2 regions of the Geobacillus sp. BK01 genome follow, and region 2 is predicted to be linked to the other one. Evidence: a T-box and tRNA genes for the amino acid it is inferred to sense, from the RefSeq annotation. Region 2 holds a T-box; the other holds one or more tRNA genes.
The links. A T-box is a leader RNA that pairs with one kind of tRNA and senses whether it is charged. The one in region 2 lies ahead of ileS (isoleucine--tRNA ligase), so its partner is inferred to be a tRNA-Ile.
Positions count from the first base shown of each region.

Region 1: it has a tRNA-Ile gene. The T-box ahead of ileS (isoleucine--tRNA ligase) is inferred to sense a tRNA for this amino acid. The anticodon was not compared.

Region 1 is NZ_JBQPTH010000003.1:305,694-320,907, reverse strand. Features, by position in the region: tRNA gene ACTVDO_RS05825 (tRNA-Asp) at 34-109, shown strand; tRNA gene ACTVDO_RS05820 (tRNA-Phe) at 270-345, shown strand; tRNA gene ACTVDO_RS05815 (tRNA-Thr) at 519-591, shown strand; tRNA gene ACTVDO_RS05810 (tRNA-Lys) at 860-935, shown strand; tRNA gene ACTVDO_RS05805 (tRNA-Gly) at 940-1,014, shown strand; tRNA gene ACTVDO_RS05800 (tRNA-Leu) at 1,022-1,107, shown strand; tRNA gene ACTVDO_RS05795 (tRNA-Arg) at 1,111-1,184, shown strand; tRNA gene ACTVDO_RS05790 (tRNA-Pro) at 1,191-1,264, shown strand; tRNA gene ACTVDO_RS05785 (tRNA-Ala) at 1,274-1,349, shown strand; tRNA gene ACTVDO_RS05780 (tRNA-Met) at 1,376-1,449, shown strand; tRNA gene ACTVDO_RS05775 (tRNA-Ile) at 1,458-1,534, shown strand; tRNA gene ACTVDO_RS05770 (tRNA-Ser) at 1,552-1,642, shown strand; tRNA gene ACTVDO_RS05765 (tRNA-Thr) at 1,833-1,908, shown strand; tRNA gene ACTVDO_RS05760 (tRNA-His) at 1,917-1,989, shown strand; tRNA gene ACTVDO_RS05755 (tRNA-Gly) at 2,166-2,236, shown strand; tRNA gene ACTVDO_RS05750 (tRNA-Ile) at 2,242-2,318, shown strand; tRNA gene ACTVDO_RS05745 (tRNA-Asn) at 2,384-2,458, shown strand; tRNA gene ACTVDO_RS05740 (tRNA-Ser) at 2,465-2,557, shown strand; tRNA gene ACTVDO_RS05735 (tRNA-Glu) at 2,563-2,634, shown strand; gene ACTVDO_RS05730 (B3/B4 domain-containing protein) at 2,813-3,478, opposite strand; gene queG (tRNA epoxyqueuosine(34) reductase QueG) at 3,531-4,673, shown strand; gene ACTVDO_RS05720 (amidase domain-containing protein) at 4,731-5,594, shown strand; gene trmL (tRNA (uridine(34)/cytosine(34)/5-carboxymethylaminomethyluridine(34)-2'-O)-methyltransferase TrmL) at 5,618-6,091, shown strand; gene ACTVDO_RS05710 (PrkA family serine protein kinase) at 6,418-8,313, shown strand; gene yhbH (sporulation protein YhbH) at 8,540-9,697, shown strand; gene ACTVDO_RS05700 (hypothetical protein) at 9,771-10,460, opposite strand; gene ACTVDO_RS05695 (LacI family DNA-binding transcriptional regulator) at 10,738-11,715, shown strand; gene ACTVDO_RS05690 (response regulator) at 11,717-12,397, opposite strand; gene ACTVDO_RS05685 (ATP-binding protein) at 12,464-14,041, opposite strand; gene ACTVDO_RS05680 (TRAP transporter substrate-binding protein) at 14,148-15,194, shown strand.
Region 2 is NZ_JBQPTH010000004.1:215,193-230,406, reverse strand. Features, by position in the region: gene carB (carbamoyl-phosphate synthase large subunit) at 1-2,502, opposite strand, end outside; gene ACTVDO_RS06980 (carbamoyl phosphate synthase small subunit) at 2,495-3,589, opposite strand; gene ACTVDO_RS06975 (dihydroorotase) at 3,591-4,874, opposite strand; gene ACTVDO_RS06970 (aspartate carbamoyltransferase catalytic subunit) at 4,837-5,763, opposite strand; gene ACTVDO_RS06965 (solute carrier family 23 protein) at 5,931-7,232, opposite strand; gene pyrR (bifunctional pyr operon transcriptional regulator/uracil phosphoribosyltransferase PyrR) at 7,390-7,929, opposite strand; gene ACTVDO_RS06955 (RluA family pseudouridine synthase) at 8,190-9,104, opposite strand; gene lspA (signal peptidase II) at 9,105-9,599, opposite strand; gene ileS (isoleucine--tRNA ligase) at 9,679-12,453, opposite strand; T-box leader at 12,500-12,721, opposite strand; gene ACTVDO_RS06940 (DivIVA domain-containing protein) at 12,819-13,331, opposite strand; gene ACTVDO_RS06935 (YlmH family RNA-binding protein) at 13,408-14,181, opposite strand; gene ACTVDO_RS06930 (YggT family protein) at 14,300-14,572, opposite strand; gene ACTVDO_RS06925 (cell division protein SepF) at 14,576-15,007, opposite strand; gene ACTVDO_RS06920 (YggS family pyridoxal phosphate-dependent enzyme) at 15,020-15,214, opposite strand, start outside.

The sequences.
Region 1 (15,214 bases), on a different contig from region 2:
CGCAGGTTCAAATCCTGCCCCCGCAACCAAATTGGTCCCGTAGTGTAGTGGTTAACATGCCTGCCTGTCACGCAGGAGATCGCGGGTTCGAGTCCCGTCGGGACCGCCACTTTTTTGTGAAATACAAGGTTCAGCAGTCCAGTCAGTAGAGACGAGCATCCGCTTCATCGAATTAGCTGTGAGTTGCCCCGACGCATCCGGCTTCCTGGAATCAGCTTGTAGAGGAAGAGACACAGGGCAGAACAGGTAAACAGCATAAAACCTAATACGGCTCGGTAGCTCAGTCGGTAGAGCAAAGGACTGAAAATCCTTGTGTCGGCGGTTCGATTCCGTCCCGAGCCACCATTGTCTCATTAATTAATTTAAATGTGCCGGCTTAGCTCAATTGGTAGAGACGAGCATCGGCATCATTGAATTAGCTTCGAGTTGCCTCGACGCATCCAACATCCTCGAATCAGCTTGTAGAGGAAGAGGCACAACTAGGCAGATAATATGAGTCACTAACTAATTTTAAATGTGCCGGCTTAGCTCAATTGGTAGAGCAACTGACTTGTAATCAGTAGGTTGCGGGTTCAAGTCCTGCAGCCGGCATTCCTTATTTTGTCGAAAATACATCATCGAATTGACTGCGAGTTGCCCCGACGCACTCGACTTCCTTGAATGAGCTTGTAGAGGAAGGGGCAGGTAGAGCAAAGCGATGCTCAGAGTGTTATTGAAAATATGAGCCATTCGCTCAGTAACGAGCGATGCATCGTCGAATAGGCCACGAGTTGCCCCGACGCACTCGACTTCCATGAATGAGCTTGTAGAGGAAGGGGCAGGTAGAGCAAAGCGATGCTTAGAGTGTTATTGAAAATATGAGCCATTAGCTCAGCAGGTAGAGCATCTGACTTTTAATCAGAGGGTCGGAGGTTCGAGTCCTCCATGGCTCACCATTTTGCGGAAGTAGTTCAGCGGTAGAACACCACCTTGCCAAGGTGGGGGTCGCGGGTTCGAGCCCCGTCTTCCGCTCCAGCTGTCTGCCGGGGTGGCGGAATTGGCAGACGCACAGGACTTAAAATCCTGGGGTAGGTAACTACCGTGCCGGTTCGAGTCCGGCCCTCGGCACTTGCGCTCGTAGCTCAATTGGATAGAGCATCTGACTACGGATCAGAAGGTTAGGGGTTCGAATCCTCTCGAGCGCGTTTCACCGGGAAGTAGCTCAGCTTGGTAGAGCACACGGTTCGGGTCCGTGAGGTCGCAGGTTCAAATCCTGTCTTCCCGATTTTTGTATGGGGCCTTAGCTCAGCTGGGAGAGCGCCTGCTTTGCACGCAGGAGGTCATCGGTTCGATCCCGATAGGCTCCACCATTCGAATATATGATTTATATTATTTTGGCGGTGTAGCTCAGCTGGCTAGAGCGTACGGTTCATACCCGTGAGGTCGGGGGTTCGATCCCCTCCACCGCCACTATTATCGGACCTTTAGCTCAGCTGGTTAGAGCAGACGGCTCATAACCGTCCGGTCGTAGGTTCGAGTCCTACAAGGTCCACCATTATTATATTACTTTTTGGAGGAGTACCCAAGTGGTTGAAGGGGTCGGTCTTGAAAACCGAGAGGCGTCGCAAGGCGCGCGGGGGTTCGAATCCCTCCTCCTCCGCCATGCATTTATAGCACCGATATGAGTCAGTGATGAATTTAAATGTGCCGGCTTAGCTCAATTGGTAGAGACGAGCATCGGCATCATTGAATTAGCTTCGAGTTGCCTCGACGCATCCAGCATCCTCGAATCAGCTTGTAGAGGAAGAGGCACAACTAGGCAGATAATATGAATCAGTGATGAATTTAAATGCGCCGGCTTAGCTCAATTGGTAGAGCAACTGACTTGTAATCAGTAGGTTGCGGGTTCAAGTCCTGCAGCCGGCACCATCAATGTGGCGGCTATGGCGAAGTGGTTAACGCACCAGATTGTGGCTCTGGCATGCGTGGGTTCGATTCCCACTAGTCGCCCTTTCTTTTTCTTACATTCATGTTTGTTGTGTGTGTAGTTTCGTGGTAAAACTGCAGCCACGAGCACCGCATCGTCGAATCCGCTTCGAGTTGCCTCGACGCACCTGGCATCTTCGAATATGCTTGTAGAGGAAGAGGCATGGAAGAAGCGTGGCGGATGTTAAGCCAAATATTATGCGGGTGTAGTTTAGTGGTAAAACCTCAGCCTTCCAAGCTGATGTCGTGGGTTCGATTCCCATCACCCGCTTTTGGGGGCCTATAGCTCAGCTGGTCAGAGCGCACGCCTGATAAGCGTGAGGTCGGTGGTTCAAGTCCACTTAGGCCCACCATTTTCCGTTGCATATTGTCAGATGATTCGTTATAATACTAATGAACTTTTTTGTGGATGCATCATTCCGCAATAGCTCAGCGGTAGAGCAACCGGCTGTTAACCGGTAGGTCGTAGGTTCGAATCCTACTTGCGGAGCCATTTTATGGAGAAGTACCCAAGTGGCTGAAGGGGACGGTTTGCTAAACCGTTAGGTCGCAGTTTTGCGGCGCGCGGGTTCAAATCCCGCCTTCTCCGCCATGAATGGCCCGTTGGTCAAGTGGTTAAGACACCGCCCTTTCACGGCGGTAACACGGGTTCGAATCCCGTACGGGTCATTAGTGCCGGCACCAGATAGTCTGGTGCCCTTTTATACAACCAATTTTGTCGATTTTTGCGCTTTTCCTTGCCTTGCCTGTAGTGTTTTGTTATAATAGTTACCGTTAGTCTTGAATTACACATTGGGGACAACGCAGTGTTTCGTTTCGTCAACGAACGGGGCATTGCGTTTTTTTGTTATACTAGCAATTGTGCATCGGCCTCGCCGCCATGAATTTGTGTAAACATCGTTTGAATGGCTTGAAGTTGGCGTCGGGCCGCGTCCTCTTTCATCGATGGAAGAAAGTAAACGATTTGCAGGGCGTTTTTTGTTTCTCGCGTCACTGCTGTTCGTTCAGAGTCGACGATAGGGCTGCCGAACGGGCCGCGTTCGTCTTTGCTGACGAGTTTGTTGGCGAAATTGACGGGACGGCCGTTTAAAGCGATGTATTCATCTTGCTCTGTGCCTATCGTGATGGCCACTATTCCTTCGATGCGGTCAAGATCATAGATGCCGACCGGGATTTTGTAATAAAGTGAAAAAAAATTATTCACATCAACCGCGGAATGGATAGAAGGAATGAAATTCCTTTTCTGGATGCGCCGGTATAAACTTTCGCTTGATGGGCGGTAGCGGCTTGGATCAGTGCCGATTTGTTTGAATGACCGGCGCCATTCGGCGAGTTCGGGAATGTCGGCAAGTGGCCTTTCTTGCAGTTCCACGTAAATGGACTCTTGAAACAGCTCAAGCCGTCCTTTTACCATTTGCGGCGAGTCGCCGACTTCGATATGACGATAGCGGATGATGCCGAATTTACCTGAAGGAAGCCGCTGTTTTAATTGCGCGGATATGATGCATTGCATATGAATCACCTCGCGTTTTATTTTACCATATACCGCGGAAGGGGGGAAAATAATGGACGTCATGGAGTTAAAGAAGGATGTGATTGAGTATAGCCGATTGATCGGCATTGATAAAATCGGATTTGCGAGTGCGGACCCATTTATAGAATTAAAGGAACGGCTGCGACGGCAACAAGAACTCGGTTATCAGTCAGGATTCGAGGAGCCGGACATTGAAAAACGGACGAATCCTTCGCTGCTTCTTCCTGAAGCAAAATCGATCATTGCCATCGCCCTCGCTTATCCGTCGAAAATGAAAGATGCGCCGCGTGGGACGAAAACGGAGCGGCGCGGCCTTTTTTGCCGCGCATCATGGGGGAAGGATTACCATGATGTGTTGCGAGAACGTTTGCAGAAGTTAGAGGAGTTTTTACTCGCGAGGGTGCCATCCGCCCGTGTTCGGTCAATGGCCGATACAGGAGAGCTTGCTGATCGGGCGGTGGCGGAGCGGGCTGGGATCGGGTGGAGTGGGAAAAACTGCTCGATCATTACCCCGGAGTTTGGCTCATATGTATATCTTGGAGAAATGATTACCAACATCCCATTTCCTCCGGATGAGCCGATTGAAAACCGATGTGGGACGTGCACAAAATGCATTGACGCCTGCCCGACCGGGGCGCTTGTGCAGGGGGGGCAGTTGAACGCCCAACGGTGCATCTCGTTTTTAACGCAAACGAAAGGCTTTTTGGCTGATGAATTTCGGGAGAAAATTGGCAACCGGTTGTACGGATGTGATACATGCCAATTAGTCTGCCCGGAAAACAAGGGAAAAGATTTTCACTTGCATCCGGAATTGGAGCCGGATCCGGAGGCGGCCAAACCGAAGTTGGTTCCGCTTCTTGGAATAAGCAATCGCGAGTTTAAAGAAAAGTTTGGCGCGATGGCCGGCTCGTGGCGTGGGAAAAAACCGATCCAACGCAACGCGATTCTTGCCCTTGCTCACTACAAAGACCGGACGGCAGTGCCGCATTTATTGCGGCTGTTAAAGGAAGACAGCCGCCCGGTCATCCGCGGGACGGCGGCATGGGCGCTGGGGAAAATCGGTGATCGAAGCGCCAAGCCGCATTTGGAAGCGGCAAGGGAAACGGAGACTGATATCGATGTAATCGTTGAGATTGACAAGGGATTGAAACTGTTGGCCGAGGTGAAGGAATAGGGAAAAAACTGCCGCTTCCTCACATAAGGTAGTAACAAAAAGAAAGTGGGGAGCGGTATGAAAAAGCAGCTGCAACAGTGGCTCAACGAGCGGGCCCGTTCATTTGTGGCGGAAGATCATGTACAGGATGAAGAAGTGGTAAGAAAGAAGCAGCTCTGCAACAAACGTGGGGCTGAAATTGTCCGGTGCACGATCCGCGGGCAAGTTGTCGGCAAGCAGACAGTCGAACGAGAGACAAAAATGATTTACATTGCCCACCATCAATTTTTAATTAAGCACGGGGCAGCTTTATATATTGAAGAGCAAGTCGAGGAACGATGCGCCTGCTTTTTTGGCGGTGAGCTGGCTGATGACCAACGGATCAGCCGGACGGGGGAATATGTTGAGGCGCCGCGTGTCGAGCGTGAGCGGTGGACGGGCGAGCGGTTGTCTTACCAATATGATCGTGCGCGAGCGGTGCGGTATGCGGAAACGTGGTGGAACCGGCATAATCCGGCGTTTCCATCCTTCAGCGTTGATTGTACGAACTTTGTTTCCCAATGCTTGTATGCGGGGGGAGCGCCGATGACTGGTTATCCAAACCGGGCACGGGGATGGTGGTGTCAAAACGAGAGTTGGAGTTATAGTTGGGCTGTCGCCCACTCGCTGCGCTGGTATTTAAGCGGATCGCGCATCGGTCTGCAGGCGGTGGAAGTGCCCGAACCAGAGCAATTGATGGCAGGCGATGTCATTTGTTATGATTTTCAAGGAGACGGCCGCTTCGACCATACGACGATCGTGGTGGCGAAAGACCAAGACGGGATGCCGCTTGTGAACGCCCATACGACAAACAGCCGCATGCGTTACTGGTCATATGAAGATTCAAGTGCCTATACCCCCAACATTCGGTATAAATTTTTTCACATCATTGATCGCAAATAAACGACGTTGTTGAGGTGAACAAAATGCCGCTTCATGTAGTACTGTATCAACCAGAAATCCCAGCCAACACCGGGAATATCGCCCGCACATGCGCGGCGACGGATACGGCGCTCCACCTGATTCGTCCGCTTGGGTTTTCAACGGATGATAAAATGTTAAAGCGCGCTGGCCTTGACTATTGGCCGTACGTCAACATTTCGTATTATGACTCGCTCGATGAGTTGTTTGCCCGGTTTCCAGGCGGTGAGTTTTACTTTATTACAAAATTTGGCCAACAATATTATGACTCGTTTGACTTCAGCGATACGGAAAAAGACATTTTCTTTGTATTTGGCCGGGAAACGACCGGGTTGCCGAAGGAGCTGCTCGAGGCCAATATGGACCGTTGCCTGCGCATTCCGATGAACGACAAAGTCCGTTCGCTGAACTTATCCAATACGGCGGCGATTTTAGTGTATGAGGCGTTGCGACAGCAACGGTTTCACGGTCTGTCGTGAACAAAAAAACGACCTTCGCTATGGAGGTCGTTTTTTTGGGCCTTATTGTTTGACGCCTGGTTTGTCTTCGTAGCCAGCGGTGAAAATGGCCGTTAAAAATGCAATGATAACCCCTAGTACAAGCAATGTGCGCATCGCTTTTTTCCTCCCTTGCAATGAAAGTGGCAGGCGTTTCCCTCTTTATTATAGCGAATATGGCCAAGCATGTGAATGACTGCCGCCAGCGGTTCGAAGACAAAATTTTTTTTGCGGCGAATGATACGGGACATCCTCGCATAAATTGTAATAATCTTGCTGTTAGACATCCAAGGGTGAGGAGGTCCTTTATGGATATTTTAAGAAAAATCGCACGGTACCGGGAAGAGGAAGAACGGCTGAGGTGGGAAGGGACGTTTGCCGAGTATTTAGAGATTTTAAAAGAAAAGCCGTGGGTGGCCCAATCGGCTCATTCGCGCGTTTATAATATGATTAAAGATGCCGGAGTCGAAGAGGTGGATGGACGGAGACGGTATAAGTTTTTCAGTCGGCATTTGTTTGGGCTTGAGGAGGCGCTCGAACGGCTCGTTGAAGAATATTTCCACCCAGCGGCGAAACGGTTGGATGTACGCAAACGGATTTTGTTGTTGATGGGGCCGGTCGGTGGCGGGAAATCGACGCTTGTGACGCTTCTGAAGCGCGGGCTCGAGGAGTATTCGAAAACAGACCGCGGCGCTGTGTATGCCATTAAAGGCTGCCCGATGCACGAGGATCCACTTCATTTGATTCCCCACCATTTGCGTGATGATTTTTACCGTGAATACGGCATTCGCATCGAAGGGGAGCTGTCGCCGCTCAATATGATGCGGCTGGAGAAAGAGTATGGCGGCCGGATTGAAGACGTGATCATTGAACGCATTTTCTTCTCGGAAAACCGCCGTGTCGGCATTGGGACGTTCAGCCCGTCTGACCCGAAGTCACAAGATATTGCCGATCTGACAGGGAGCATCGATTTTTCGACGATTGCTGAGTATGGTTCAGAATCCGACCCGCGCGCGTACCGGTTTGACGGCGAGCTGAACAAGGCGAACCGCGGCATTATGGAATTTCAAGAGATGTTAAAGTGCGATGAAAAATTTCTTTGGCATTTGTTGTCGCTGACGCAAGAAGGCAATTTCAAAGCTGGGCGGTTTGCGCTCATCAGCGCAGATGAACTGATCGTAGCCCATACGAACGAAACAGAGTATCGTTCGTTTATTGCGAATAAAAAGAACGAGGCGCTTCATTCGCGCATTATCGTGATGCCGATTCCGTACAATTTACGCGTCTCCGAAGAAGAGCGCATTTACGAAAAAATGATTCGTGAAAGCGATGTCGCTGATGTGCATATCGCTCCCCATACACTTCGAATTGCTGCTATGTTTACGATTTTGACGCGGCTGAAAGAATCGAAGCGGCCGGATGTGGATTTATTGAAGAAAATGCGCCTGTATGACGGAGAGATGATCGAAGGATTCAATGAAGTCGATGTAGAAGAACTGAAAAAAGAACATCCAGACGAAGGGATGAGCGGCATCGACCCGCGCTATGTCATCAACCGCATTTCTGCATGCATTATTCGCAAGGAAGTGCCCTCGATCAATGCGCTCGATGTGCTTCGCTCGTTGAAAGAGGGATTGGATCAGCACCCATCCATCTCAAAAGAAGATCGTGAACGGTATTTGAACTTTATCTCGCTTGTGCGCAAAGAGTATGATGAAATCGCCAAGCAAGAGGTACAAAAGGCGTTCGTGTACTCGTATGAGGAATCGGCGAAGACGTTGATGGATAACTATTTGGACAATGTGGAAGCGTATTGCAACAAAACGAAATTACGCGACCCGCTCACCGGCGAGGAAATGAATCCGGATGAGAAGTTGATGCGCTCGATTGAGGAACAGATCGGCATTTCCGAAAACGCTAAAAAAGCGTTCCGTGAAGAAATTTTAATCCGTATCTCTGCCTATGCACGCAAAGGGCAAAAGTTTGATTACAACTCGCATGAGCGGTTGCGCGAAGCGATCCAGAAAAAGCTGTTCGCCGATTTGAAGGACATCGTGAAAATTACGACGTCGACGAAGACGCCTGATGAGCAACAACTGAAGAAAATTAACGAAGTCGTTGCCCGCTTGATCGATGAGTACGGGTACAATTCCACATCGGCCAATGAATTGCTCCGCTATGTCGGCAGCTTGTTGAACCGCTAGGCATGCCTCGAGCGCCGGGGCATGCTTTTTTTGCCCCGATAATCGGGCTTGTCCGCCTCTTGTCCGCTTTTCTATTTTCCGCTTTCATCTGTCAATTATTTTGAATTTTTGCATAGGATAAAAATAAACAAACTGGCATAGTGATGGTCCGTTTTGATGACGCCAACATAAGTATATGCGGAAAAGCGAAAAGTGTGAAAACAATTTTGACAAAGGAGGGGAAAGAATGAAGGGGAATTTCGTTGTATCGAAAGAAGACTGGTCCCTCCACCGCAAAGGTCATGATGACCAAAAGCGCCATCAAGAAAAAGTAAAAGAGGCGATCAAAAATAACTTACCGGATTTAATTACGGAAGAAAGCATTATTATGTCCAACGGACGCGACGTGATCAAAATTCCGATCCGCTCGCTTGACGAGTATAAAATCCGCTACAACTACGAGAAAAACAAACACGTCGGCCAAGGAAACGGAGACAGCCAAGTCGGTGATGTGGTGGCCAGAGACGGAAGCGGGGAGGGGCAAGGGCCAGGAAAAGGCCAAGGAGCCGGCGATTTGCCAGGCCAAGATTATTACGAAGCTGAAGTGTCGTTAATGGAAATCGAGGAGGCGCTCTTTAGCCAATTGGAGCTTCCGAATTTGAAGCGGAAAGAGCTCGACCAAAACGTTGTCCAACATATCGAGTTTAATGATATTCGCCGCACCGGACTGATGGGGAACATCGATAAAAAACGGACGATGCTTGCCGCTTTCAAGCGCAACGCCATGAGCGGCAAACCGGGCTTTTACCCGATTTATCGCGAGGATTTGAAGTTTAAAACGTGGAACGAAGTCGTCAAACCAGAATCGAAAGCGGTCGTCCTAGCGATGATGGATACAAGCGGCTCGATGGGCATGTGGGAAAAATATATGGCGCGCAGTTTCTTCTTCTGGATGACGCGCTTTTTGCGAACGAAGTACGAGACGGTGGATATCGCCTTTATTGCCCACCACACAGAGGCAAAAGTTGTCAGTGAGGAAGAATTTTTCACCAAAGGAGAAAGCGGCGGCACGATTTGTTCGTCGGCCTACCGCAAAGCGCTTGAACTGATTGAAACGAAATATTCTCCGTCACGCTACAACATTTATCCGTTCCACTTCTCCGACGGCGACAACTTGACATCTGACAATGCCCGCTGCGTCAAGCTTGTTCAAGAATTGATGAAAGTATCGAACATGTTTGGGTATGGGGAAGTGAACCAGTACAATCGCCATTCCACGCTTATGTCCGCGTATCGCAATATTAAAGATGAAAAATTCCGCCATTATATCTTAAAGCAAAAATCGGATGTGTTTCATGCGATGAGAACGTTTTTCCGCAAAGAAGAAAGCAAGCAGCTCGTTTGACCCTCTTAACGGTGCAAAAAAGGGGGTTTTTCTTTTTGAAAGGGCGGGAGGGCGAGGCCCTCCCGAAAACGAGTTATTGCTTTTGCAGCGTCGCTACCATGGCGAGCACAGCACCGAGCACATCCTTCTGATCAGGCGCATGTACGATTAGCAACATCGGCACCGGCTGGGCGCTGGCGATCACGTGGACGGTAACACCGTCGGATTGGGCCGTGTACCAAACCGCATCAGCGAACGGCTTAGGCAGTCTGTCCGTTTGCTGACGGGCGGCGTTGGCGTCGACCGCTTGGGCATGTTCTTTGGCCAGCTGCTCATAGTTGGTCTCGCCGTCTTGAAGCAAGCGAATGCGGGCGAACGACTCACCGTGGAGCAATACATCGGCATGAGGCTCTTCAGCGTCCAGCGTCCAACCGTCCAGTACATAGAGGGAGAAATGTTGGTTGTCGCTTGTTTGCAAAGTCGCTGTTCCGGTAACGGTTTGATTTCCGCTTTGGTAGGACAAGGAGGTCGTCGGCCGTGAAGAGGCGGTTTCGTCCCCTTTCGCCCCGTCTTGTCCACCTCCTGCCTCATTTTGTTCATCGATCGGGGGGGCCTGTTGGCCCGCTGGCTCTGCTGTTTGCGTGTTGGTGGAGTTCTCATCCGAACTTGCGGATTGCTTTTCTTTCGCAGCTGTCCCTTCTGATGCAGGCGCCTCTGTGCCGCAGCCGGCAAGCAAGGCGGCGGTGACAGCGATCGAGAAAAGTGGTTTCCAGTATCGAAGCATCTCGATTCCTCCTTGCTTTCCATATACCATTCATTATAGCAGTTGAAACAGTAGAAACAAACAGGCTGGTTTCCTCATTTTTTCCGATCGCTTGATTTTCTTCGATTTTTGGCGTTTACAGCGATATGCGCACCCCCCAAAACAGTGGCCATAAGCAGCGCGAGTAAAGCAAACCCGTAAAGCATGTGCACTCCTCCTCCTGTATACTAGATGGTGGGATCAACATAATGTATGAAACGCGTTTCAAGTCAAGCGTTTTTTTGGAAGGAGTGGGAACGTGGCGAACATCCGCGATTTGGCGAAAGAAGCAGGTGTATCGGTAGCAACGGTATCAAGGGTATTGAACGGGTATCCGTATGTAAGCGAGGAAAAGCGAAGGGCGGTTTGGGAAGCGGTTGAGAAGCTTCATTATACGAAAAATATTCAAGCGGTTCATCTGGCGAAAGGAAGGACGACGATTGTTGGGGTCATGCTCCCGTACATTCATCACCCTTATTTTTCAGCCGTGATTGAAGGGATTTCCAAGGAGGCGCTTCGTTACGGTTATCAGTTGCTTTTGTTTCAGACCAATTATGATGTGGAACGGGAACTTGAGGCGTTAGAACGGCTGCGGATGAAACAAATGGATGGGTTGATCGTCTGTTCTCATGAAGCGGGCTCGGAGGTGCTCGCGGCATATCAGGAAGAGGGGCCCATCGTTTTATGCGAGCAGGCGGAAGAATACGATTTCTTCACTGTCTATATCGATCACTATCGGGCGTTCGCCAAGGCACTGCGCTATTTAGTGCACAAAGGGCATCGGCGGATCGGCTATTGCATCGGAAGAATGACAGGACCGAACAGTCAAGCGAGGGCGGCGGCGTATCAAGATGTGCTGCGTGACATCGGCGTTGTTCCTCGGCGCCACTGGGTTTTTGACGGTTGTTTGTTTCTTGAAGACGGAAAGCGTGTCATGAGGCAATGGGTGGCGATGGGGGAGCGGCCGAGCGCGTTGCTTGTAACGAGTGACCAGGTGGCGGCCGGCATCGTGCTCGAAGCGCATCGAATCGGAGTGCACATTCCTGAAGAACTTTCCGTTATTGGCTTTGACAATGATCCGCTTGCGGAGATGTTAGGCATCACGACGGTTGCGCTCCCTCATTTTTCACTTGGGGAAAAAGCGTTTCGACTCCTCCATCATTGGCTTGAAACAGGACATGTCCCGCGAAAACAAGAAGAGCTGCCGACCCGATTGATCGTGCGGACCACCGGGTAAGCTATGTGCGCTTCAACTGATAGCGGTTGACGGGACGGCCCACGCCGCCGTATTGGACATCGAGCATCACTTTTCCCGTTTTCTCAAGGTATTCCAAGTAGCGGCGGGCAGTGACACGGGCGATGCCGACACCTTCGGCCACTTCTTCGGCAGAGACAGGAAAGCGGTGTTGGCGTAAATAGGAGACGACTTTTTCCAATGTCACTTCGTTTAATCCTTTCGGAAGCTCAGGAAGTGGGGCGGCAGGCTGCTCGGCTGTTTGCCGCAATGCGTCGAGTTCTGCCTGGGTGAGCGATTCTTTTTCCGCGAGCGACCGGCGAAATGCCCGGTAGTTTTCAAGCGCTTGTTTGAGCCGCTCGAATTTAAACGGTTTCACGATATAGTCGAATGCCCCATTTTGCAAGACGCGGCGCACCGTTTCGATGTCGCTCGCGGCAGTGATGGCTAGAATATCTACTTCATGCCCACGGGCACGGATTTCCTTTAACGTTTGAAGGCCGTCTAATTGTGGCATGTAAATGTCAATGACAGCTAAATCAGGGTGGAGCTTCTCGATAAGACGTAGCCCTTCCCCCCCGTTTCCGGCAATGCCGACAACGGTGAAATCGTTCACTTGTTCGATCATTTGCCGATTTACTTCTTGAACCATCGGATCATCTTCAATGAGCAACACGCGGTACATAGACTTTTCCTCCTTTGTTTTATGAGGGGCATGTCGAATGCGGACACCACTGTATAGATCAATCGGTTACATATCAAATGTAATCGTAAATACGGTTCCTTTTCTTTCCTCGGATTGAACATCGATGTGCCCGTTTCCTTTTTCCACAATTTTCTTCACCAAATATAGGCCGATGCCGCGCCCGCTCTTTCCTTTTGTTGAAAAACCCTCATCAAAAATGTGATCGATATGCTTACGGGCGATGCCTTGGCCGTTGTCCTCGACTGAGAGAGAACAAATGTCTTCATTTTGTTCAATGCTGACGTAAATTTCTTTTTCCCGGTCGGTTATCCCTTGGAACGCATCGAAGGCGTTTTCAATCAAGTTGCCAAGAAGAACGACGAAATCATGGTGGTCAAGGCGCGGTGGGAGGCGATGCAGCCGGCTGTGCCGGTCGATTGTCACACGAATACCGAGCTCTTTGCCGCGGCGGATTTTGCTTAACAATAGTCCGGAAATGCTTTCATCTTTGATGTGGCGGCTTAAAAACTGTGTGAGCTCCGCTTGCTCTTCTGTAACTTGGAACACGTACTCAAGCGCCTTCTCAATATGGCCAAGCTGGATGAGTCCGGCAATTGTATGGAGCTTATTCATGTATTCGTGGTTTTGCACGCGCAAGGCGTGGACAAACGCTTTTACCCCCGTCAGTTCTTCGGCCAATCGTTTGACTTCCGTCCGGTCTTGGAAAATGGCAATGGCGCCGACCGTCTTTCCGTCGATCTTAATCGGGATACGGTTGCTCCAAATCGTTAAATTGCCAAGCTGCAGCTCTTTGTTATAAATCGGTTTGTTCACTTCAAGTATTTCAGGAAGGTACGTATCCGGGATAACAGAACGGATCGGCCGCCCTACCAGATCCCCTTCAATGCCAAGCATTTGCTTCGCCCGGTCGTTAAAAATGGTGATGTTTTCATCGCTGTCAATGGCGATGACGCCTTCGTGCATGGCGTTAAACGCCTCTGTTCGCTCAACGAGCAGTTTGGCGATTTCATGCGGTTCAAGTTCAAACATTTGTCGCTTAATATGAGAGGCGAGCAGCCAAGCTCCGCTTCCGCCGGCGAGCAGCGATAGAACGACCGCCATGGCGATTTCCTCTTTTAACGTGTTAATCGCCTCCCAAAACGTTGGCAATCGATAAGCGGCGATCGTGACACCAATTTGCTCATGATCGGGATTCATGATCGGCACGAAGGCACGAACTACTGTTCCGATTTCCCCGTGCGCTTTTGATGTGTATGTATGCTCGGCAAATGCCGGCCCTTCATCAGCGCCCCGGGAAACGGTGCCAATCATCGCCGGAAGCGGGTGGGAGAGGCGGATTTTGTTCATATCGAGCACAACAATATAATCAGCGTTATGGATGACGCGCACCCGTTCAACAATCGGGTTCACGAGTGCTCGGCTTGGCATTGGCCCGGTAATGTGCTGTCTGACTTCCGGCAGTTCGGATACGGTGCGTGCCGTCAATAAGGCGCGCTGGCTTAATTCTTCTTCCTTTGTATGGAAAAAATCGCTAATAATAAACACGCCGCTCAGCAGCATTGAAAAGCTGACGATAACAAAAATTAAAATTGTGATTTTCCAACGGATCGGTAGTCGATTCATTGATGAACTCCTCGTTTTATGCGGAAAATTCATTATTATTTATTCTAACACGATTCCGGTGATATGATAAAAAGGAAGAAAACTAAGAATGAAAATGGTGTGGATAATGAGAAAAAGGTGGAAATTATGGGGGATATTTCTTATAATCGGCATCGGTCTTGTTGTATGGGCTGTGAACCGCCAGACAACCCGGGAACGAGTGGTGTATGACGACGAACAAAAAGGGCTGCAAAACCAAATTATCATTTATTTTAGCCATGTCGTTGCGGAAAATACACCGAAAGGACTAGCGGCGCAAAAGTTTGCCGAGCTCGTCGAACAAAAGACGAACGGCCGCGTGAAAGTGGAAGTGTTCGCGAACGGGTCGCTTTATTCGGACGGGGAGGAACTTGATGCACTGATGCGCGGCGATGTACAAATGATCGCCCCGTCGTTTTCGAAGGTGACAGAACTCATTCCGGAATGGCAAGTGCTCGATTTGCCGTTTTTGTTTCATGATGATGACGACATACGCCGTGTATTCACTGGAAAAGTCGGAGACGAGCTGCTCGGAATGCTTGAAGAAAAAGGAATCAAAGGGTTGGCGCTTTGGAGCAACGGATTTAAGCAAATGATGGGGACTACCCGCCCACTTATCGAACCTGACGATTTCCGCGGTTTGCGCTTTCGCATTATGCCGAGCGAAGTGATTGATAAGCAGTTTCGCCTGCTTGGCGGCGAACCGGTCGCCGTTTCGTTCGACCATATATACCGGGCGCTTGAGCGACATGAGTTTGACGGCCAGGAAAATACGATTTCCAATATTTATTCGAAGGGGTTTTACAAGTTTCAACCGTATATTACGATCAGCAATCACGGCTATCTTGGCTATGCCGTAATGATGAACCAATCATTTTGGGATCGCCTGCCCAAAGACATCCAGCAAAAAATCACTGAAGCGATGGCCGAAGCGACCCAATGGAACTTGCGTCAGTCAAAGGCCCAAAACGAGCGGGAATTGCAGCAACTAAAGCAGCAGAAAAGCGTCCATCTTTACTTGTTATCGGAGATGGAAAGAAAGAGATGGGAACAAAAACTTGCCCCGCTGTATGAAGAGTTTGCGAGACAGTTTGGTTCGAAACTTTTGAATGAAATTAAGGAATTCCATGAATAAGCTTCCATCGTTGGAAGCTT
Region 2 (15,214 bases):
GTTCACTTCCAAGACGTAGACATCGCTTCCCGAGACGACAAACTGAATGTTCAACAGCCCGACAATATGCAGCCCGCGCGCCAGTCGGATCGTGTAATCCGCGATCTTGTCGATCACTTCCGCGCTTAATGTCTGGGGCGGGTAGACGGCGATCGAGTCGCCGGAATGGACGCCGGCCCGTTCGATATGTTCCATGATCCCCGGGATGACGACCGTCTCGCCGTCGGAAATGGCATCGACTTCGACTTCTTTGCCGGTGATGTAGCGGTCGACAAGCACTGGGTGCTGTGGATTGACGCGCACGGCGTGTTCCATGTAATGAAGCAGCTCCTCGCGGTTATAGACAATTTCCATCGCCCGGCCGCCGAGCACGTAGGACGGGCGGACGAGCACCGGATAGCCGATCTCCTCCGCGATGGCGACCGCTTCTTCGACCGAAACGGCCGTTTTGCCGGCCGGCTTCGGAATGCCAAGCTCTGAGAGCGCCTGTTCAAATTTGTCGCGGTCTTCGGCGCGGTCCAAATCTTCAAGCGTCGTCCCAAGCAGGCGGACGCCGCGCGCTTCGAGTTCCGCCGCCAAGTTGATCGCCGTTTGCCCGCCGAACTGGACGATGACGCCGACCGGCTGTTCGAGGTCGATGACATGCATCACATCTTCGGCCGTCAGCGGCTCGAAGTACAGTTTGTCCGACGTGCTGAAGTCGGTGGAGACTGTTTCCGGGTTGTTGTTGATGATGATCGCCTCATAGCCGGCCTGCTTAATGGCCCAGACGCAATGGACGGTGGCGTAGTCAAATTCGATCCCTTGGCCGATGCGGATCGGGCCCGAACCGAGCACGATGACGCTCGGTGTTTCCGTCACGATCGACTCGTTTTCTTCCTCATACGTGCTGTAGTAATACGGCGTTTCTGATGTGAACTCGGCCGCGCACGTATCGACCATTTTGTACACCGGCACGATGCCTCGTTGGCGGCGCAGCGCGTAAATGTCGCGCTCCGTTTTGTTCCATAACGCCGCTATCGCCGCATCGGAGAAGCCGAGCCCCTTCGCTTTTTTTAACACGTCAAGGTCGCCCGGGTGGTTTTTCAAGACCGTTTCCATCTCAATAATGTTTTGAATCTTATGCAGGAAAAAGCGGTCGATTTGGCTCCATTCATGCAGCGTCTCCACCGTCACCCCGCGGCGGAGCGCCTCGGCGATGTAAAAGAGCCGCTCGTCGCCCGCCTTGCGGATCCGTTTTTCCATCACGTCGTCGGCGGCCGTTTTCGCCTCGTTCAATTCCAGATGATGCACCCCGATCTCGAGCGAACGAACGGCTTTTAACAGTGATTCTTCGAACGTCCGGCCGATCGCCATCACTTCGCCGGTCGCTTTCATTTGCGTGCCAAGGCGGCGGTTCGCCGATTCAAATTTGTCAAACGGAAAGCGCGGAATTTTCGTCACGACGTAATCGAGTGCCGGCTCGAAGCAGGCGTACGTTTTCCCGGTGACCGGGTTGATCATTTCGTCAAGCGTCAGCCCGACGGCGATTTTCGCCGCCAGTTTCGCGATCGGATACCCCGTCGCTTTTGACGCCAGCGCCGACGAGCGGCTGACGCGCGGGTTCACTTCAATGACGTAATAGCGGAAGCTGTCCGGGTCGAGCGCCAGCTGGACGTTGCAGCCGCCTTCGATGCCAAGGGCGCGGATGATGTTCAACGACGCGTTCCGCAAAAGCTGATATTCGCGGTCGCTTAACGTCTGGCTCGGGGCGACGACGATCGAATCACCCGTATGAATGCCGACCGGGTCGATGTTTTCCATGTTGCAGACGACGATCGCGTTGTCGTTGGCGTCGCGCATCACTTCGTATTCAATCTCCTTGTAGCCGGCGATGCTCCGCTCGAGCAAGCATTGATGCACCGGGCTCATCTTCAAGCCAGTTGACACAATCTCGACAAGCTCTTCTTCGTTCGTGCAAATGCCGCCGCCCGTGCCGCCGAGCGTGAACGCGGGGCGGACGATGACCGGATAGCCGATTTGTTCGACAAACGCATACGCCTCTTCCAGGCTGTGAATAATCGCGCTTTCCGGCACCGGCTCGCCAAGCTCGTTCATGAGGGCGCGGAACTGTTCGCGGTCTTCCGCCTTTTCGATCGCCTCGAGCTTCGTGCCGAGAATTTCCACGCCGCACTCTTCAAGCACGCCGGCCTTGGCGAGCTCAACCGCCAAGTTGAGGCCCGTTTGGCCGCCAAGCGTCGGCAAAATCGCGTCCGGCCGCTCTTTGCGGATGATGCGGGCGACAAACTCAAGCGTCAGCGGCTCCATATACACTTTATCGGCGATTTCCGTATCGGTCATGATCGTCGCCGGGTTTGAGTTCACCAGAATGACTTTGTATCCTTCTTCTTTCAACGCGAGGCACGCTTGCGTTCCCGCATAGTCGAATTCAGCCGCCTGGCCGATGACGATCGGCCCCGAGCCGATCACTAAAATCGTTTCGATGTCGCGGCGTTTAGGCATGGATGACTTCCCCTTTCTTGTTGAACTCACGGATGAGCGCCAAAAACTCGTCAAACAGCGGATTCGCATCTTCCGGACCCGGCGAGGCTTCCGGGTGGTATTGCACCGTAAACGCCGGGAAATCGAGATGGCGGAGCCCTTCGACCGTGCCGTCGTTCAAGGCGACATGGGTCACCTCAAGGCGCGTGCCGGCAAGCGATTCATGCGTGACCGTATAGCCGTGGTTTTGCGCCGTAATGGCCACTTTGCCGGTGCGCAAGTCTTTGACCGGATGGTTCGAGCCGCGATGGCCGAATTTCAGTTTTTCCGTATTCGCGCCGCACGCCAAGGCGAACAGCTGATGGCCGAGGCAGATGCCAAAGAGCGGCACTTTGCCGAGAATGCCACGGATCATCTCGATCGCTTCCGGCACGTCTTTCGGGTCGCCCGGTCCGTTTGACAGCATCACTCCGTCCGGATGCCAGCTGAGCACGTCTTCCGCCGTCGCGTTGTACGGCAAGACGATGACATCGCAGTTCCGCTTGTTCAGCTCGCGCAAAATGCCGTGTTTCATCCCAAAGTCGATCAAGACGACGCGCTCGCCGCGCCCCGGGCTTGGGTAGGCGCTTTTTGTTGAGACGCGCCGCACTTGGTCGCGCGGCCACTCCATCGCCCGCAGCTTGGCTGCCGCTTCCGCCGGATCAACCTCAAGCCCGCAAATCATCCCTTTTAACGTTCCGTATTGGCGGATGAGGCGCGTCAATTTGCGCGTGTCGATGCCGGCCAGCCCCGGAATGTCCTTTTCTTTTAAATACTCATCCAGCGTCAGTTCGCCGCGCCAGTTCGACGGTGTCACGCACGCTTCTTTGACGATGAACCCGTGCACGTACGGGCGGATCGCTTCAAAGTCGTCGCGGTTGATGCCGTAGTTGCCGATTAGCGGATACGTCATCGTCACAATTTGCCCGCAATACGACGGGTCGGTCAAAATTTCTTGGTAGCCGGTCATGCCAGTGTTAAAGACGACTTCCCCGGTCGTCTCTTTCATGCTCCCAAACGCCTCCCCGACAAAAAACGAGCCGTCTTCCAAGATCAGTTGCCGTTTCATGTTACTCTCTCCCTTTCTCCCATACGAGTGTTCCGTTGACAAACGTCATCACCGGCCAGCCTTGGCATTTCCAGCCGGCAAACGGCGTATTTTTTCCTTTCGACGCAAACGTCTCCGGATCAATTGTTTCTTCTGCCTCTAAATCAATGACCGTGAGATCCGCCGGCGCCCCGACGGCAAGCCGTCCGGCGTTTAGGCCGAAGCATTGCGCCGGTTTCACCGTCAGCCAGTCGACAAGCTGCTTTAATGAAAACACGCCGGTTTTGACAAAATGCGTATATAGGAGCGGAAACGCCGTCTCGAGCCCCACGATGCCAAACGGCGCCGCCTCGATGCCTTTCGCTTTTTCCGCCGTTATATGCGGCGCATGGTCGGTGGCGATCAAATCGATCGTTCCATCAAGCAGCCCTTCAATGAGCGCCTCGCGGTCTGCGCGGCTGCGCAGCGGCGGATTCATTTTGTAGTTCGCATCCAGCCCCGGGATGTCGTCCTCGCACAAGAGCAGATGGTGCGGCGTCACTTCGGCGGTGACGCGGATGCCGGCCCGCTTCGCGTCGCGGACGATGCGCACCGACTCTTTCGTGCTGATGTGGCAGACGTGGTAATGGCAGCCGGCCGCTTCAGCGAGCAAGACGTCGCGGGCGATATGGACCGATTCGCAGACGGACGGAATGCCGGCGATCCCATGCCGGCGGGCGAAATCGCCGTCATGCACCGCGCCGCCGTTTTTCAGTGTATCATCTTCGCAATGGGCGACGATCGCCATATCGAGCGCCGCGGCCCGTTTCATCGCTTCAAACATCATCCCGGCCGACTGCACGCCGACGCCGTCATCAGTGAACGCGAACGCTCCAGCTTCCTTCAACGCCGCAAAATCGGTCAGCTCTTCCCCTTTTTGTCCAATCGTGATCGCTGCGTACGGAAGCACGTTGACGCGCGCCGTTTCGCGGATGCGGGCTTGCAGCCATTCCATTTGCTCTTTCGTATCGGGCACCGGATTCGTGTTCGGCATGGCGGCAACCGTCGTAAAGCCGCCTTTCGCCGCCGCAAGCGTGCCCGTTTCAATCGTTTCTTTCGCCTCGCCGCCCGGCTCGCGCAAATGGACGTGCAAATCGATCAACCCTGGAGCGATCAACTTTCCTCCGACATCGATCACGTGGCCGTCTGCGTCGACCGCCAGTTCCGGGCCGATAGCCGCAATGACCCCGTTATCGATTTTCACCTCCGTTCGCACGAACTCCCCGTTGTTATTGAACGACATGCCATGTTTCAACCATACGGCCATGTTCCATTCTCCCTTCTATTGCCCGTTTTAGCACGGCCATCCGTACGTAGACGCCGTTTTCCATTTGTTTAAAGATGCGCGACGACTTCGCTTCGACCAGTTCGCTTGCGATTTCGACCCCGCGGTTGACCGGCGCCGGATGCAAGATGATGGCACCTTGTTTCATCCGCCGCGCCCGCTCAAGCGTCAACCCGTACCGCACATGGTACTCTTCTTTTGTCAAGCCCATCGTTTCTGCATGCCGCTCGTGCTGGATGCGAAGTAGCATCACGACATCGGCGCGAGCGATGGCCTCGTCAAGACCGACGTACGTCCCATACGGATTCGCCTCATCTTTCCACTCTTCCGGACCGGAGAACAAGACGGTCGCGCCAAGCCTTGTCAACACTTCCGCGTTGGAGCGGGCGACGCGGCTATGGCGGATGTCGCCGATGATCGCCACCGTCAAGCCAGTGAAGGCGCCAAACTCCTGACGGATCGTCAATAAGTCCAAGAGCGACTGGGTCGGATGGTGCCCGCAGCCGTCGCCGGCGTTGATGACCGGAATGCCGACCGCATGGCGGAGCGCTTCGAAATAGGCATCTTCGTGATGGCGGATGACAACGGCATCGACGCCGATCGCTTCAAGCGTCTTGACCGTATCGTACAGCGTCTCCCCTTTTTGCACGCTTGATCGTTCCGGATCAAACGGAATCACGTGAAGCCCAAGTTTCCGTTCCGCCATCTCGAAGCTGCATTTCGTGCGCGTGCTCGGTTCGAAAAACAAGTTGGCGACGTACATCGGCGCCGCCGGGCGCCAGATGCGCCCGCTGCGGAACGCTTCCGCTTCATCGAGCAAACGGTTGATTTCATCAAGCGGCAGTTCGCTTAACGTGAAAAGATGGGTCATTGGTCTCTCTCCCTTTTCTTTTTTACAAAAAAACACCTTGCCGATGAGGCAAGGTGTGACGATCGGCGCATGAGAGGCCCGGTGGATAGACTCCGCCCCCAGCGCGCCTGTTTTCACACCTTTTTAAGCCTCGCGGGACTTAATTAAAAGGTGTTTGTCTATTTGATTTAGGCCACATGGTCGCTGCTTTTTTCATCTTCAAATAAGTTTTCCGCTGCCTGCGGACGCCCCGGTAAAATCAAGTTGAGGAGGACGCCGACAATGGCCGAGAGCGCCATGCCGGTGATTTGGAAGCTGTCGCTGATTTTCAGCACCGCACCGCCGATGCCGATGACCAAGATGACCGAGGCGATGACCAAGTTGCGCGTCTCGCCGAAATCGATGCGGCTGTCCACCAACATCCGCAATCCGGACGAGGCGATGATGCCAAACAACAGGATCGACACGCCGCCCATGACCGGCGTCGGAATCGAGCTGATGAGTGCGGTGATTTTGCCGACGAAACCGAAGGCGATGGCGATCACCGCCGCGCCGGCGAGCACGTAGACGCTATAAACGCGCGTAATCGCGAGCACGCCGATGTTCTCCCCATACGTCGTTTTCGGCGGGCCGCCGAGCAAGGCGGAAATCATCGTCGCCGTTCCGTCCCCTAAAATCGAGCGGTGCAGCCCCGGCTTTTGAATGAGGTCGCGGCCGACGACTTTGCTTAACACAAGCTGGTGGCCGATATGTTCGGACAAGGTGACGATTGCCACCGGCACCATGAGCATGACGATCTCCCACGTGATGCGCACCGGATAATCGGCAAACGGAATCAAGAAATCCGGCCACTCGAACCATTTGGCAGCCGCTATTTTTGATAAATCGACGAGCCCGACGGCGAGGGCATAGACGTAGCCGACAATGATGCCGACAAGCACCGGAATCAAGCTCAACATGCCGCGCGCGAGCACCGAGCAAATGATCGTCGCCGCGAGCGTCACGAGCGCCACCGAGAAATGAAGCAGGCTGTATTTGCCGTCCGGGCCGTTCATCGCCATCCCGACCGCCGTGCCGGCCAGGCCGAGGCCGATGACGATGATGACCGGGCCGACCACAACCGGCGGCAGCATCTTCATCACCCAGCGGTAACCGGCTTTTTTAATGATCAAGGCGACAATCCCGTACACCAGTCCGGCAAGAAAGCTGCCGATCATCGCCGCCCCCGGGCCGCCGGCCGTTTTCGCCGCGATGATCGGGGCGATGTAGGCGAACGAGGAGCCAAGATACGCCGGCACTTGCCATTTCGTGATCAGCAAAAACGCCAATGTGCCAAGTCCGCTTGTCAACAAGGCGATCGATGGATCCAATCCGACTAAGTACGGCACTAAAATCGTGGCGCCAAACATGGCGAACAAATGCTGCAAGCTTAACGTCACCCATTGCCCGGCCGTCGGGCGCTCGTGAATATCCAACACCGGTTTGTTCATCTTTCGCCTCTCCTTTCGCCAAATGAGCGAATTTCGTTTTTTAGTGTGCACAAAAACACCCTCTTTGCCCATGAAGGCGCAAAGAGGGTGCAGAAACAGCCGAAACCATTCCGCCCCTTTTGCAGCCTCACGGGACTGCGCTTAAAAGGGAGCTGTTTTATTTTTCATGAATCGACACTTGGTCAACGCCGTCCACTTCGGAAAGCTCCACGACGATCAGCTCCGCGCTTGATGTCGGCACGTTTTTGCCGACGAAATCGGCGCGGATCGGAAGCTCCCGATGCCCGCGGTCAACGAGCACGGCGAGCTGGATGCGCGCCGGGCGGCCCAAATCCATGACCGCATCCATCGCCGCCCGCACCGTCCGGCCGGTAAAGAGCACATCGTCGACTAAAATCACTTTCCGCTCGCTCACCGGAAACGGCACGTTCGTTCCTTTGACGAGCGGCTCATGATCATCCGTTTTCACCGTCAGATCATCGCGATAAAGCGTAATATCGAGCTCGCCGACCGGAACAGCCGCTCCTTCAATTTGTTCGATCCGCTCCGCCAATCGGCGCGCCAAGTAAATGCCGCGCGTTTTGATGCCGACCAATACGCAATTCTCAATGCCTTTGTTCCGTTCGATGATTTCGTGGGCGATGCGCGTCAAGGCGCGGCGAATCGCCTGTTCATCCATCACAACCGCCTTTTGCATTCCATCCACCTCCCAACAGCGCATGCGCACCGCGGCCAGCGCGTTTCCGCAGGCGGACCGCCAACAGAGGCCAGAGGCCGTTCCCGCCTGTTTTCATAAAAAAATCCTCCGCCTGTGAAGCGGGGGATGGCTTGCTGCAGCCAAACAAGATGGGCATACGCCGACCTTCTTTGTCATTCCGACCCCTTTTCAGCCTCACAGGACTGAACTTAAAGGTTCCTGTTCACCTGTTTTCATTGTAAAGGGGGCGTGTTCGTTTGTCAATCGTTTTTTCGCAGCCAGTCAAGCAGTTCGGCAAACTCCGGCGGCAGCGGCGCGTCAAATTCCAAATACTCGCCGCTTCTTGGATGACGGAAGCCAAGCACCCCGGCGTGAAGCGCCTGACCGTCGATCGCGAGCGTTTTTTTCGGCCCGTATTGCGGGTCGCCGGCAAGCGGGTAGCCGATATATTTCATATGGACGCGAATTTGGTGCGTCCGTCCGGTTTCAAGTTGACACTCCACATATGTATAGTGGCGAAACCGCTCGAGCACGCGGAAATGGGTGACCGCTTCCTTCCCGTTTTCTTCGGTGACGGCCATTTTTTTTCGGTCGCGTTTGTCGCGGCCGATCGGCGCGTCGATCGTCCCGTAATCGTGGGGAATGACGCCGTGGACGATCGCCTTGTAGCGGCGCGTCACCGTTTTGTTCACCAGCTGCTCGACGAGCGAGCGGTGGGCGGCGTCGTTTTTCGCCACCATCAACAGCCCTGATGTATCTTTGTCAATCCGATGGACGATGCCCGGGCGAAGCACGCCGTTGATCCCGGACAAGTCGCGGCAATGGGCGAGAAGCGCGTTCACAAGGGTGCCGCGCATATGCCCGGGCGCCGGATGGACGACCATGCCGCGCGGTTTGTTGACGACAAGGACGTCTTCGTCTTCGTAATAAATGTCAAGCGGAATCGGCTCCGGCTCGACCTCGAGCGGCTCCGGCTCCGGCGGTGAAACGGCGACGGCGTCGCCCGCCTCGCATTTGTAGTTCGCCTTGACCGTCTCGCCATTGACGGTCACAAGCCCGCTTTTGATCCATTGCTGCACTTGCGAACGCGACCATCCCTCATTAAGCGCCGCGATCACTTTATCGATCCGTTCGCCGTCATATTCGTCTTCAATGTGAAACGTGATCGTGTCCATCTACTCATTCCCTTTCTCTGGTGTCGCGAAAAAAAACATATGAACAAACAGCAAGATGACGCCGACCGTCAGCGCCGAATCGGCGACATTGAACACCGGAAAGCTGTACGTGCCGATATACGTATGGATAAAGTCAACCACTTCTTTCCGGAACACACGGTCAATGAAGTTGCCGACCGCCCCGCCGAGCATCAGCCCAAGCCCCACGCCCGCCAAGCGCTCAGAAGGGTTCAAGCGGCGGATGTAAATTACGATCGCCGCCACGACGATGACTGTAACCAAATAAAAGAGCCAAAACTGCCCTTCTAGCATGCCCCAGGCCGCGCCGCGGTTGCGGTGCGACGTAATGTAGAGCACATTGTCAATGATCGGGATGCTTTCCCCAAGCCGCATATAGCGGACGACAAGCCATTTCGTCCATTGATCGAGGATGATGACCGCCGCCGCCAACAAATAGTACATCACCGTGCCGGTCCCCCCACGTTTCGAAGTCATTCTTTCAGCATTGTACCATACTTCGCCATGGCAAACAAATGAGCGGCAAGGCCGCCCTAAGGCAGCCTGCCGCTTTTCGTTACGCTGAATAATGTTCATGCACGATATGTGCGCAGCGCGGGCAGAGCGTCGGGTGGGACGGATCTTGTCCGACGTCCGGGGTCACCGTCCAGCACCGTTCGCACGTCTCGCCTTCCGCCGGGCGTACGATGACGGCCACATGGCTGAGCCGCTCGGCTTCGGCCGGTGCGGCGTCATACGGCTCATCGGCGATCGAAAACGCGGAAACGATAAGGAGTTGGCGCAAATCTTCACCGATTGACGCCAAAAGCTTGCGCGCCTCGTCTTTCGGGTAGACGATAATGCTCGCGGTCAGCGATTTGCCGATCACTTTTTCGTTGCGCGCGTTCTCGAGCGCTTTTAACATGTCATCGCGCACGTCCATAAACGCATCCCATTTCGCCACAAGCGCTTCTTCGCCGTCGATCGCGACCGGCTCCGGCATATCGGTGAGCTGGACGCTCTCGACGTTTTCTCTGCGATTCGGAATGTGCTCCCATACTTCATCGGCGGTATGCGGCAAAATCGGCGCGATCAGCTTCGCCAGCGCGACAACCGTCTCATACAGCACCGTCTGCACGGCGCGGCGGGTGCGGGAGTCAGCCGCTTCGATGTACAAAATGTCTTTCGCCATATCTAAGTAAAACGCGCTCAGCTCGACGGTGCAGAAATGGTTCACCTCATGGTAAACGGCGGCGAAATCGTAGCTGTCATAGGCCTTTTTCACTTTGGCGATCAGCTTATTCAATTTCGCCAACATGTAGCGGTCGACTTCGCCAAGTTCCCCAACCGGCACGGCGTTTTGGTTTGGGTCGAAATCAAACAAATTGCCGAGCATGAACCGGAACGTGTTGCGGATTTTCCGGTACACTTCCGATACTTGTTTCAAAATTTGATCGGAAATGCGCACGTCAGCTTGGTAGTCAACCGAAGCGACCCAAAGCCGCAAAATGTCGGCGCCAAGCTGCTCCATCACTTTCGCCGGCACGACAACGTTGCCGAGCGACTTGCTCATTTTCCGCCCTTCGCCGTCCAAGACAAAGCCGTGGCTCAACACGCCTTTGTACGGCGCCTTGCCGGTGACGGCGACCGCCGTGGAAAGCGATGAGTTGAACCAGCCCCGGTATTGGTCAGAGCCTTCCAAGTACAAATCAGCCGGGCGCACAAGGTCGTCACGCTCAACCAACACAGCTTGGTGCGACGAACCGGAGTCAAACCAAACGTCCATGATGTCTGTCTCTTTCGTAAAGAGGCCGTTCGGGCTTGACGGGTGGGTGAACCCTTCCGGAAGCAAGTCTTTCGCCTCGCGCTCAAACCAGACGTTCGACCCGTATTGGCGGAACAAGTTCGACACATGCTCGATCGTCTCATCGGTGATGATCGGCTCTCCGTTTTCGCCGTAAAAGACCGGAATCGGCACGCCCCAGGCGCGCTGGCGGGAAATGCACCAGTCGCCGCGGTCGCGCACCATGTTGTGGATGCGGATTTCCCCCCACTCCGGAATCCATGTCGTTTCTTTGATCGCTTGAAGCAGCTCGTTGCGGATTTTATCGATCGACGCAAACCATTGCGTCGTCGCCCGGAAAATCGTCGGCTGCTTCGTCCGCCAATCGTGCGGATACGAGTGGGTGATAAACCCGAGCTTCAGCAAGGCGCCAGCTTCTTCAAGCTTTTGTGTAATCGCCTTGTTGGCGTCTTCGTAAAACATCCCGGCAAATCCCGGCGCTTCTTCGGTCATATAGCCGCGCTCGTCGACCGGGCAAAGAACCGGAAGCCCATATTTTTGCCCGACAAGGAAGTCGTCTTCCCCATGGCCCGGCGCCGTATGGACGCAGCCCGTACCGGCGTCGGTCGTGACGTGCTCGCCGCACACAACAAGCGAGTCGCGCTCATAAAACGGATGTCTCGCCACGACGTATTCAAGCTCGTTTCCTTTGATCGTTTTGACGGCCGACCATGCGTCCCAGCCGACTTCCTTCGCCACCGATTCCGCCAAGGCGGCAGCGACGACATACCGTTTTCCGCCGGCCTCGACAACGTGGTAATCCAAATCCGGATGAACGGCGATCGCCAAGTTGGCCGGAATCGTCCATGGCGTCGTCGTCCAAATGACAATCCGCACGTCGCCTTCAAGCACGCCTTTGCCGTCTTTCACCGGAAAGGCGACATAAATGGACGGCGAACGCTTGTCTTTGTATTCGATTTCCGCTTCAGCAAGCGCCGATTCGCTCGACGGCGACCAATAGACCGGCTTCATCCCTTTATAGATGAGCCCTTTTTTCGCCATTTCGCCAAACACTTTAATTTGCTGGGCTTCATACTCCGGTTTGAGGGTGATATACGGGTTGTCCCAGTCGCCGCGCACGCCGAGCCGCTTGAACTGCCGGCGTTGGTTGTCAATTTGCTCGTACGCGTATTGCTCGCACAACTTGCGGAACTCGGCGACGCTCATCGATTTGCGATCGACGCCTTGTTTCGTGAGCGCCGTTTCGATCGGCAAGCCGTGCGTGTCCCAGCCCGGCACGTACGGGGCGCAATAGCCGCTCATCGATCTATAGCGGACGATGATATCTTTTAAAATTTTGTTTAACGCATGCCCCATATGAATATCCCCGTTGGCGTACGGCGGGCCGTCATGCAGGACAAACAACGGACGCCCTTTCGTCCGCTCCTGCACTTTCCGGTAAATGTCCATCTCTTCCCATTTTTTTTGCATCTCCGGTTCCCGCTTCGGCAAGTTGCCGCGCATCGGGAAATCGGTTTGCGGCATGAGCAGTGTCTCTTTGTAGTCCATCTTCGCTCCTCCTCGATCATCTCAAATAAAAAACCGTTCTCTCCCGGCAAGGGACGAGAACGGTCTCGCGGTACCACCCTTTTTGGCCATGCCCAAAACGCACAGCCCACTTTTCATTCGTAACGGGAATGACGCGCCATGGCCTACTCGTCGCTTCGGCATGGAACTCCAGGGTGATGTTCACTCTTGCGCCGATGCCGGGCTTCCACCGTCCCCGGCTCGCTGCGATCGGCCGTTCAAGAGCTACTGTCCCTTTCATCGTCGCTCGCTTGTTTTCGAATCGTTTCAGCAAAAAGCCAACCGGCACAAGGCGGTTAGCAGCACGATTTTTTGCCATTTATTATAAATGAAGCCTTCCGCCTTCGTCAAGGCTGGGACAGCGGCTCTTTCGCCTCTTCTTCGAGATCGGGCGTCTCGTATTCCATCAAATCGTCCCAGTCGCGGCTGTTGATCATATCGAGCTGCGCCTCGACGAGCATGCGGAAGCGGGCGCGGAACACTTTCGACTGCCGTTTCAATTCCTCGATTTCCAGGGCGATCTTCCGCGATTTGGCCAACGCATCACCGATGATGCGCTCCGCGTTTTTCTCCGCTTCTTTAATGATCAGCTTCGCCTCTTTTTGCGCGTTGCGCTTCACTTCTTCCGCCGTTTCTTGGGCGACAAGAATCGATTTGTTCAACGTTTCCTCAATGTTGGCAAAGTAGTTCAGCTTTTCCGTCAGCTCCGCGACTTTTTCTTCGAGCTGCCGTTTTTCACGGATGAGCATTTCGTAGTCTTTAATGACTTGATCGAGAAACTCGTTCACTTCATCTTCATCATACCCGCGAAATCCGCGGCTGAATTCTTTGTTGTGAATATCCAATGGCGTTAACGGCACAATGGCCACCTCCGTCTCCATCGTTCCTTTTCTTCCTTCATTCGACACGATTTCCCCATTTCCTGCTGCGATTCGATTATTTTTGACGGCCCAACCGGATGCGCCAGCGTTCTTTTTTTGTCATCCCCTCGACGGAAAACAGCTTGCAGCGGCCAAACCCACGCGCGGAGAGAACGTCGCCCGGCCCGCATAGAAAATCGGGCTTGTCCACCACCTTCCAGTTCACTTTGACGAGCCCGCTTTCGATGAGCGCCTTCGCTCTCTCGCGCGCGAGGCGGAACGCTTGGGCGAGCACGGCATCGAGCCGCAGCGAAGAGACGGTCGCTGTCTCCTCTTGCCACGCGTCTTCGAGCGGAATGGCGGCGGAAAGCGGCAGCTGCTCCAGCGACACCGGCGCCTTGCCGATCGCCCCCAGATGAAGGCGGACGTAGTCGGCCACTTCCGCTGCGGTGAAAAACTGAATTTCCCCGCCCATGACGAGAATGTCACCGAACTTTCCGCGCCGCAAGCCGAGCGACATGAGCGCCCCTAATACATCGCGGTGTTCAAGGGAAACGAATTTGCCCGGGTAGCGGACGGCGAACAAGGCGATGTCATACTCGCCCTCATCCGCTTCGAAATACGGCGGATACAAAAGCGCCCGCTTCCGCTCGACAAACGGAGCGCCGCCAAAAAAAGACACGCGCACATCTCCATCGCTGCCGACGACGCTTTGGACGATTTGCTGTTCGCGCGGATCAAGAAAATCGGTCAGCTTCGGAGCGTACTGACGGCCCACCGTTTCCTTCCACTCGAGCACTTGATCAATGAATTGGTGTTCCTCTTTGCGAAAATGCTGGTACAATTCCATTCCCGTTCACCCCGTATTTATAAAGAAAGGAACCCGCAATGGGTTCCTCCCGATGAGTGCCGCCCATTGATCTTTATTGTCGGATCGCAGCGGACGCCGCCAGCGCACAAAACGGGGGCTAAAACTGCGCTTCAAGGATATCAAACAACGCATACAGCCCTCTTGTCGCAAATTCAAGGACAATAAAGGCGATGATCGGAGAGATGTCAATGATGCCAAGCGGCGGAATGACGCGCCGAAACGGTTCCAAATACGGCTCGCAAATGGCGGCAAGCATTTGTCCGAACCGCGTTTCGCGCGCATTCGGAAACCAAGACATCAAAATGTAAATGATCAAAGCGTACGAGTATACTTGAATCAAGGTCGTTAAAAACGTAAGCACATAATCCAACGGCTACCACCTCTTTATCGGTCTGTCATCCTCGCCGTCAAGCGAAATCGCGCCGCTGACGTCGACGTTGTCCGGGGTGCACAAAAAAATTTTCGTGCCAACTTGCTGAATGTCGCCGCCAATGGCGTACACCGTGCCGCTTAAAAAGTCGACGATCCGCTTCGCCTGCTCATGTTGGATACGCTGCAAATTGACGATGACCGCCCGTCTGCTTTTTAAATGGTCGGCAATCTCTTGCGCCTCAGCGTACACCCGCGGCTCGGCGAGCACGACTTTCGCCGATTTTTGCACGCTTTGCAAACTGACGACATTCGTCTTGCTTGCCGGCTTCAACGGCGGCGCTTCCTCTTCCGACTGCGGCGCTTCATATTCTTCTTCATAGTCTTCGTAGTCTTCTTCTAAAAAATAATCGCGAAATTTTTTCATCAATCCCACCGGTCTCACCTCCTACAATGATCCGACAAGCGCGCTGCCGATGCGTACAAACGTCGCCCCCTCCTCGATGGCGATCTCGTAATCGTTTGACATGCCCATCGACAGCTCGGTACATGGCGCATGGGCCAACCTTAGCGCCTGAACGCGTTCTTTCAGCGCCCGCAATTGACGGAAGCAGGTCCGCAATACGGCTTCATCCTCTATATG